One region of the Paenibacillus sp. FSL R7-0128 genome, then DNA from elsewhere that is predicted to be linked to it. Evidence: predicted binding sites of a transcription regulator. Region 1 holds the regulator's gene; the other holds the start of a gene.
The links. The regulator LexA, encoded in region 1, represses DNA repair genes until DNA is damaged. The targets are predictions, from matches to a motif close to CGAACATATGTTCG.

Region 1 (4,082 bases):
AAATGCACTGTAAGCGCAAATACACCTAATGTATGTTGTAAGCGGCTGAAGGTATGGTGGGTATTGATGAATGAAGCTCCGCCATGCCGAATATAATGAAGACGCCGCACCCGCTTGCTTCGGAGTAGTGCTTTTTCTAGATCAGAGAGCTGAATCCTTAACTTCCATAGAGGTTCATAAATTTCGTCTAACGCACCGTCAAGCCTTAAGCGAAAATCCATTCAACGTTTCCTCCCAGGTTTCTTAGATTATTCTTCAATGGGAACCGAGGACCGGAAGGCATACCATAGCAGTCCATAAGCTATTCCAAAGTAAAGCAGTACACCCAGTATGGATATAGACAGAAGAATGATGATAACTTTATTTCCATTCATATATTTACCTCCTAAATAAAAACCTCTCCCAAGTTTTAGTGTAGGGGAGAGGCCGAAAAGAAAAACGCAAGAGGTTCTCACCCTCGCAAATTTATTGTAAACGTCACAGAATGTGTATGCAACACTGAAATTTCCAGGATTAATAGTAGGAATCTCGTATTCTTGGCCGGGGCGAGAGCAAGAGAAGTATGTTCTGCACTTGGGACTAGACTAATAGACCTTTTACATACTATTCCATCTCCTATATACTTAACCAGAAGAGAATCCTAGTGGGAGTTATGGGAGCGGATGATGAAGAATACATATAAGATTATGCTTTCGCTGATGCTCGTCCTGGCGCTAACCTGTTCGGTGGCTGGGGCGGAAGGAGCGGCTGTGCCAGCGGAGACCCAAGCAAGGCTTATGGAGCAATATGGGCTGGATGCGCCGGCTCTGCCGTTGTGGGATTGGAGCAGCATTGATGTCGGGGGCAGTGGAATTACAGGTGGGATGCTGTTCGTGTACCGGATGATATTTAATCCGCTGGGTGTCATGTTGCTAGAGATACTATATATTTTGTAGTAGAGGGGGAAAAGAATGAATTCGCGTTATGATACGCCAAGCCCTGCACGCAAAGTCCGCAGGAGATCGGGCGGTAAGTCGTTACTGGTCCTTATCCTTGTTCTGATTGTGATGGCGGTTACGAATCCGGGAAAGGAAGCATTCAGTGAATATTCTGTAAAGAATCTGGAAAATACGCTCGGTCAGGAAATAGGCGACGGAATTACCAAGCAGGTGGCCCAGCCTGTAATTGAGTCTTTGACCGTGAGGGATAACTACATTTTGTTTTCTGTATTCAGTGTACCGGACCTTAAGAATACCAATTTTTTTACCCGGGATGGCGGGGCCACGAAGAAGTATATCGGATTGTTCAAAATCCTGTTTATTAAGCTGTAAATATGGTTTACATATTGTTCCATGACCCGGTATAATTGAATAGATTCGAGACGGAATCTTTAATATGGTTGTGGAACAAGGAGGAACGAAGTTGAATACGGCTTATAAAGTACTGTCCAGTGATGCTGATCTATTCGCTGCCGCACTGGCACAGGTACAGGTCTACGTCGTTCAGCTGGTTGATGGCAAACCGCATGTGATTGCTGATTATGCCGGACCTGTACAGAAATGGACACCGGAGTACATTGTGCTGGCCGGAATGACTTATAGACGCGATGAATTTGAATTCCGGGTACGATTGAACAAAAAGTAAGCAGATTCGCTGCCCACTACCTGCAGCTCTAACTAACATTACTGCCGAATCACACAATCTTTGGAGCCATTTTTGGCATCTCTTATACTATCCAAGTGTAAAAGAGGTGTAAAGATGAGCCAAAGAGAACGTAATCGGATTCGCAGAGCCATTAATGTCCTGCTGACACAGCGGGCAATTCTGCTGGAGAGACTGGAAGAAATCAATGAGAATCTGCGCAGAGTGCCTAGAGGTTCGCGGGCCAGAAGAGAACTGCTGGCAGCCAGAGAATCGATCCGCGAGGCCATCCGTTTGAATACGGTGGCTATCCGTCTGTTGAGAAGTGTGCTGTAGTCTGTATCCGCTCTAATTCATATGAATCACAAAAACCCTTGGGACGCAATCTGGCGTCTCAAGGGTTTTTGCGACGTTCCTATTCCCGGATGGTGACACGGGTACCTATGGGAACGAGGGCGGCTAGAGCCAGAACATCTGCGTTATACATACGAATACAGCCGTGTGAGACCATGTGGCCGATGGAGGATGGGTCATTGGTTCCGTGGATGCCGTAATGCGGCTTGGACAGTCCCATCCAGAAGGCACCGAACGGACCGCCCGGATTGGGCTGTTTGTTAATGATGGTGTATTCGCCTACAGGCGAGACGGTTAACATTTTGCCGATGCCGACAGGGAAGCCTCTGGTGACAACGTCATTATCCAGCAGGTACAGCATGCGCTGTGACAGATCGACGATAATTCGGTAATTGGGCATACAGATCAGCACTCCTTTGTAACAGGATATGTGCGGAGCTAGACAGCGGTTCGCAGAAAAAATGGCCAAAAAGCCGAATGCGAACAAATGTTTGCATTCAGTTTTTTGGCCACTACACGAAGTAAAATGAACATAAAACAGGCTGCTTCGCATGGTGCGGAGCAGCCTGTTCTTAAGCGGGGAGTAGATTAGTGGATATCGCGGAATAATCCGATGACCCGGCCCAAAATCGTAACGCGGTTGAGGCGGAGAGGCTCGTACGCCGGATTCTCCGGCTGCAGCCTGATATGATCCCGTTCCTTGTAGAAGGTCTTGACAGTTGCTTCATCTTCTTCGGTCATCGCTACAACAATATCGCCGTTGTCGGCAGTCTGCTGCTGGCGCACGATGACATAATCCCCGTTCATAATTCCGGCATCCACCATACTGTCACCAAGAACAGATAGCATAAATACCTTGTTATCGCCTACATAATGAGCAGGCAATGGGAAGTAATCCTCAATATTCTCTGTAGCTGTAATAGGAACACCAGCTGTAACCTTACCCACGACCGGGATGCGGGTAACGGTCTGGACAAATTGATGCACATTCTCTGAATCTTCCTGGCCGAGTAATTCAATGGCACGTGGCTTCGTTGGATCACGCCGGATCAGGCCCTTCTTCTCAAGCCGGTCCAAGTGACCATGCACGGTAGAGCTGGAGGCCAGGCCGACAGCCTCGCCAATCTCGCGGACGGACGGAGGATAACCCTTGCTGCGGACTTCATTACGTATAAATTCCAGGATCGCCAGCTGACGACTAGAAATCTTTGACATCGGTATCAACCCCATATACTATGTTTGGGAAAATTATAACATAGAACTTCCGTTCGTACAAACATAAGTTCTAAAATGAGGAAAATAAGAGAATGAAAATAAAGAGAACAAATGTTCCGAAAAAACTATTGATCGAAACACATGTTCGTGTTATATTATTTTCGAAAGCAAGAACATGTGTTTGGAGGATGATGATCATGTTAAAGTATAGTACATACAACAGTATCTACAATAATGAGGATATCAAGGTGTCCGCTCCCGGTAATCCAACTGCTCATAGTTATGTAACCAAGATCAAGGACGGGATTCTTCATAGTCTCGCTGCGCTCTCATCACTATTCCGTCAGGTCAGCCTGATGAAGCTGGTTCTGGTGCTGATGCTTGTTATTTCGGGATTCACTGTGGTGGGGAATGTTTTTGCCGGTTCGGTCTCGTCGATGAAGCCGGATAAGCGGATCGTAGTCGAACGCGGAGATACCTTATGGAGTATTGCGTTAAGCAACAAGCCTGAGGACATGAAGACTGCCGTATATATAGAAGGAATAATGAAGACGAATCATTTGGAGAACAGCGGCATTAAGGCCGGAGATATTCTGACTTTACCTTTATACTGAAGGAATATGTCAGACTAATGATCGACTGTGAGAGCTTTCAGGGGGTAGACCTTGACAAGCTCTTTTTCTCATGGCAAAGTTAAAATGAATTTAGAGGGAGGGAAACGTATTGAATATTGACGAATTGGTCGCACGCATCAATGAATTGGCACGCAAAGCTAAGAACGGCGGCCTGAATGACGAGGAACTGGCTGAACGTGCCAAGCTCCGCGAGATGTACCTGGGGAATATCCGCACTAACTTTCGGGCCCAGCTTGATACCATCGAAATTGTGGACAA
Region 2 (4,082 bases), 1.5 Mb from region 1:
CATTTCCGCAGCTGGCGCGAGCAGAACCCGGTTCCTGTGATCCCGTCGTATGAGGAAGCGGTCTTTTTCCAGAAGCTAGGTCCATGGCGTCTGCTGGAGACCGGCCTGCGGGTGCAGTCATGGATCTCTGCGTACAAATATATGGAGGACAGCCCGCTGCTGGATGGACACTTCCGCAGTGAGCTGCTGGAGGGGCTTGCGGAGCATGCTGAATATCTGACCCGCTACCTGGGCAGCACGGAGATCAATCATGCGATTATGCATATGCAGGGCCTCTATATGATTGCTGTCTTCCATCATGAGCATCCGCGCGCACCGTATTGGCGGCAACTGGCCGGGGAGCGCCTGGAGCTGTGCCTTTTGCATCAGGTCGGGCCGGAAGGGATTCAGATTGAGCTGACCACCCATTATCATGATGCGGCCATTGAGATGTTCGGAACGCCTTATCTGCTGGGCGCGTTATCCTGCCACCCGTTCTCCGCCTGGTACGGCGGGCAGCTCCGCAAGATGGCCGCGTTCACCGAAGCGCTGGTCCGCCCGGATCACCAGTCCACCGGGATCGGCGATTCCGACTGGATCAGCAGCGGCCGGCAGCGGCTGACGCTGCTGGGCGCCATTCTGAAGGATGATGCACTGGTCGGACGCGGCACGGGCAATGCAGAATGCCTCTGGCTGCTGGGAGCCGAGGCGTATGAGCGGTGTGTGCAGCTTCAGGCGGAGTCTGCGCCTTCGGTGAGCAGCGTGGCTTTTGTGCAGACCGGGTATTATGTGATGCGGGACCCGCAGCAGTATCTGTTCTTCGATGCCGCAGAGATGGGCGGAGCGCACGGTCATGCCGATGCGCTGAATCTGGAGTGGATGTGGAACGGGCAATTGCTCTTCACCGATACCGGGAGGTACACCTATGAGGAAGGGGAATGGCGCCGTTATTTCAAAAGCACCCGGGCACACAACACTATTACCATAGACGGGTTGGATCAGACGCCGTATATCTCTACCCAGCAATGGGGCGAGCCTGTGGCTAAGGCCAGCACCTTCCGCTGGGAGAGCAACAGCCGTTACCACTTCATTGATGCCGCGCATAACGGATACATCCGTCTTCCCGGTCCGGTAATGCACCGGCGCTGGGTGCTGCTGGGCGTGGAGGTGCCGCTGTTGCTGATTGCCGACTGGCTGGAGGCGGATGGCGAGCATGAGCTGGAGCAGCGGTTCCATCTGCACCCGGAGGCGGTGCTGGAGCTGTCTTCCGGAGCCGGAGCGGCTGGAGAAGCCGTGACCGGAGAAGCTGAAGTTGAAGCTGAAACAGCCGTTATTGGAACCGGAGGAGACGCAGCTGGAGGATTTGCCGTCGCCGCACGGACTGCAGCAACCGTGGTCTATCCCGGCTCTACAGTGAAGCTGAATATGAGCTGGATGACCAGCGGCCTGAAGGATGAACAGTTCACGGTGAATAAGGAGCAGGGCTGGGTATCGGAGGTCTACGGCTCCAAATCAGAGATTCCGGTAATCGAGGGCCGGGCGGCCTGGGCCGGAAAGGCTGGAATTCTGACGCTGTGCCTGCCCGGCGATGCGGCAGACGGCAGCGGTCCGCTGCACGTGAGCACCTGCGTGGTGGATGCGGAGCGGCGGCGGGTCGAGCTGTCCTATGTATACGGAGATGCGATCGGCACCATTGTAATCGGCCCGGACACCCTGGGCTGGACGGAGCGGAAGGAATAAGGGTCTTGTGCTTCACTTGGGAGGAGTTGCAGCAGTAACTGTTAGCCTTGAACCTAATTTACATGCATTTATTCAGACTCTTCCGCCCGCCGTTTGCGCGGCTCCGGGAGAGTCTTCTTTATTTCTGCATTTGCAAACAATGGCAAACGTACGTTCTGGAGCGTGCGGTGGAGGTATGCTATACTATTGAGACGAGAAGTTTCATAGATTCTGGTATTGCATAGAGTGCCAGGGTTCAACGGAAGGAGTCTGCTGAAATGACGGTTAACTTCATCATCGGCCGCTCGGGCAGCGGCAAGACGACTACAATATGGGAGCGGGTATCCTCCAGGCTGAAGGCAGAGCCGCTGGGGGCCCCGATCATTATACTTGTTCCCGAGCAGGGATCGTTCGGAGCGGAACGGGGACTGCTTGCGGCGGGCGGCGTGAAGGGGAGTCTGCGTGCCCAGACGCTTAGCTTCTCGCGGCTTGCCTACCGGGTGAAGCAGGAGACCGGCGGCAGCGCAAGTCTGCCTATCAGTGAAGAAGGCAAGAAGATGCTGATCTACAAGATTATCAGCAAGCGCAAGGAGGAGCTGAAGCTGTTCGGGGCTTCCTCGGACCGGCCGGGATTTGTGGAGCGGCTCAGCAGTCTGCACACGGAGCTTAAGCGCTGCTGTCTTGGAGCCGGAGACCTGGAGGAGCAGATCGGCAGAATGCGGGATGCCACGCTGGGCAGCCCTATTCTGGCCGGGAAGCTGGATGATCTGCATCTCGTCTTCAGCGAGCTGGACCAGGAGATGTCACAGCTCTATATAGATGAAGAGGACAGACTGGCCGAACTGGCTGAGCATATTGCGGACTCTGCCTATATCCGCGGCGCCGAGATCTGGGTGGACGGCTTCCACGGCTTCAGCAACCAGGAATTTGTCGTCTTGCGTGAGCTGATGCAGTATGCCGGCACAATGAACATTGCGCTCACACTGGACCGGATCTATCCGCCGGGCATTGCCCCGCATGAGCTGGAGCTGTTCCATCCGGCGGCGGTTACTTACATTAAGCTCCGGGGAATAGCGGAGGAGATGGGACTTACCGTATGGGATGAGCTGCTGGCTCCGCCCCTCCTGCCAAGGTTCAAGGACGCTCCCGTACTCGCGCATCTGGAGCGCGGATTACAGCGCCGGCATCCCTGGACGGGACCGGCTGAACAGGTGAAGGAAGCTATCAGCATCCGAGCTGGGGCTTCACGCCGCACCGAGGTGGAGGGCATGCTGCGCGAGATGCAGGCCCTGGCCAGAGAATCGGGGGCCAAATATGGGGAAATGGCGGTATTCATGCGCAATATGGCTGATTATGAGCCGCTGATTGCCCCGTTATTTCAGGACTTCGGCGTTCCGTTCTTCCTGGACCAGAAGCAGAGTGAGCTGCATCATCCGCTGGTGGAATTCATCCGCTCCGCTCTCGATGTCGTCCGCCGCCGCTGGCGTTATGAAGATGTGTTCCGCTGCGTGAAGACAGAGCTGCTGCTCCCGCTGGACGGAAACATTACCCGTGCCCATATGGATGAGCTGGAGAACTATGTGCTGGCCTGCGGCATTCACGGCTATCGCTGGACGGACGGGCGCTCCTGGAAGGGGATTCCGCGCCTCTCCCTGGAGGGCAGTGAGGCTGTAGATGAAGCCATGCTATCCAGAATGGAAGCCTGCCGGAGTGCGATTACAGGACCGCTGCAGGCATTTGAACAGAGAATCAAAGCCAGCCGCAGCGGTCTGGAGCTATGCCGGGCGGTATATCTGCTGCTGGAGGATACGGAAGCGGCACGGAAGCTCGAAGGGATGGGAGCGGAGTCTCTGAAGCAAGGCCGCCCGGAAGCTGCCCGGGAGCATAGCCAGCTCTGGGGCGCTGTTCTGGGTCTGCTGGACCAGATTGCCGAGATGATGGGCAAGGAACGGATAGATTTCAGCCTGTTCGCCGGGGTGCTGGAGACCGGGCTGGCTGAGCTTAAAATGGGGCTCGTCCCGCCCGCACTTGACCAGGTGCTGGTAGGTACGATGGACCGTACCCGGGTGTCGGGGGTGAAGTACGCCTTCCTGCTCGGTTTCAACGAAGGAGTGGTTCCGGCACAGTTCAAGGAAGACGGCATTCTGTCCGAAGGGGAACGGCTTATGCTGGAGAAGTCCGGTATGGAGCTTGCGCCGGGCTCATCCCGGAAGCTGCTGGATGAACGTTTCCTGATCTACAATGCGCTTACCACTGCCAGCAGGAAGCTGTGGATCAGCTATGCCGTAGCTGACGATGAGGGCAAAGCGTTGCTACCTTCGGAGGTCATCCGCCAGCTGCAGGGAATGTTCGCGCAGCAGTTAGATGAACAATTCCTCTCCGGC

Region 2: a site for LexA is predicted at 1,863-1,876, ahead of addB (helicase-exonuclease AddAB subunit AddB). Genes of this name have one in related genera too.

The regions. Positions count from the first base shown of each region.
Region 1 covers NZ_JBBOCD010000001.1:4,254,426-4,258,507, reverse strand. The annotation lists gene NST26_RS17615 (HD domain-containing protein) at 1-221, opposite strand, end outside; gene NST26_RS17610 (hypothetical protein) at 249-374, opposite strand; gene NST26_RS17605 (hypothetical protein) at 663-935, shown strand; gene NST26_RS17600 (hypothetical protein) at 951-1,310, shown strand; gene NST26_RS17595 (hypothetical protein) at 1,402-1,623, shown strand; gene NST26_RS17590 (hypothetical protein) at 1,738-1,956, shown strand; gene NST26_RS17585 (L,D-transpeptidase) at 2,036-2,374, opposite strand; gene lexA (transcriptional repressor LexA) at 2,563-3,189, opposite strand; gene NST26_RS17575 (LysM peptidoglycan-binding domain-containing protein) at 3,387-3,803, shown strand; gene NST26_RS17570 (DUF896 domain-containing protein) at 3,913-4,082, shown strand, end outside.
Region 2 covers NZ_JBBOCD010000001.1:5,759,487-5,763,568, reverse strand. The annotation lists gene NST26_RS24285 (alginate lyase family protein) at 1-1,719, shown strand, start outside; gene addB (helicase-exonuclease AddAB subunit AddB) at 1,977-4,082, shown strand, end outside.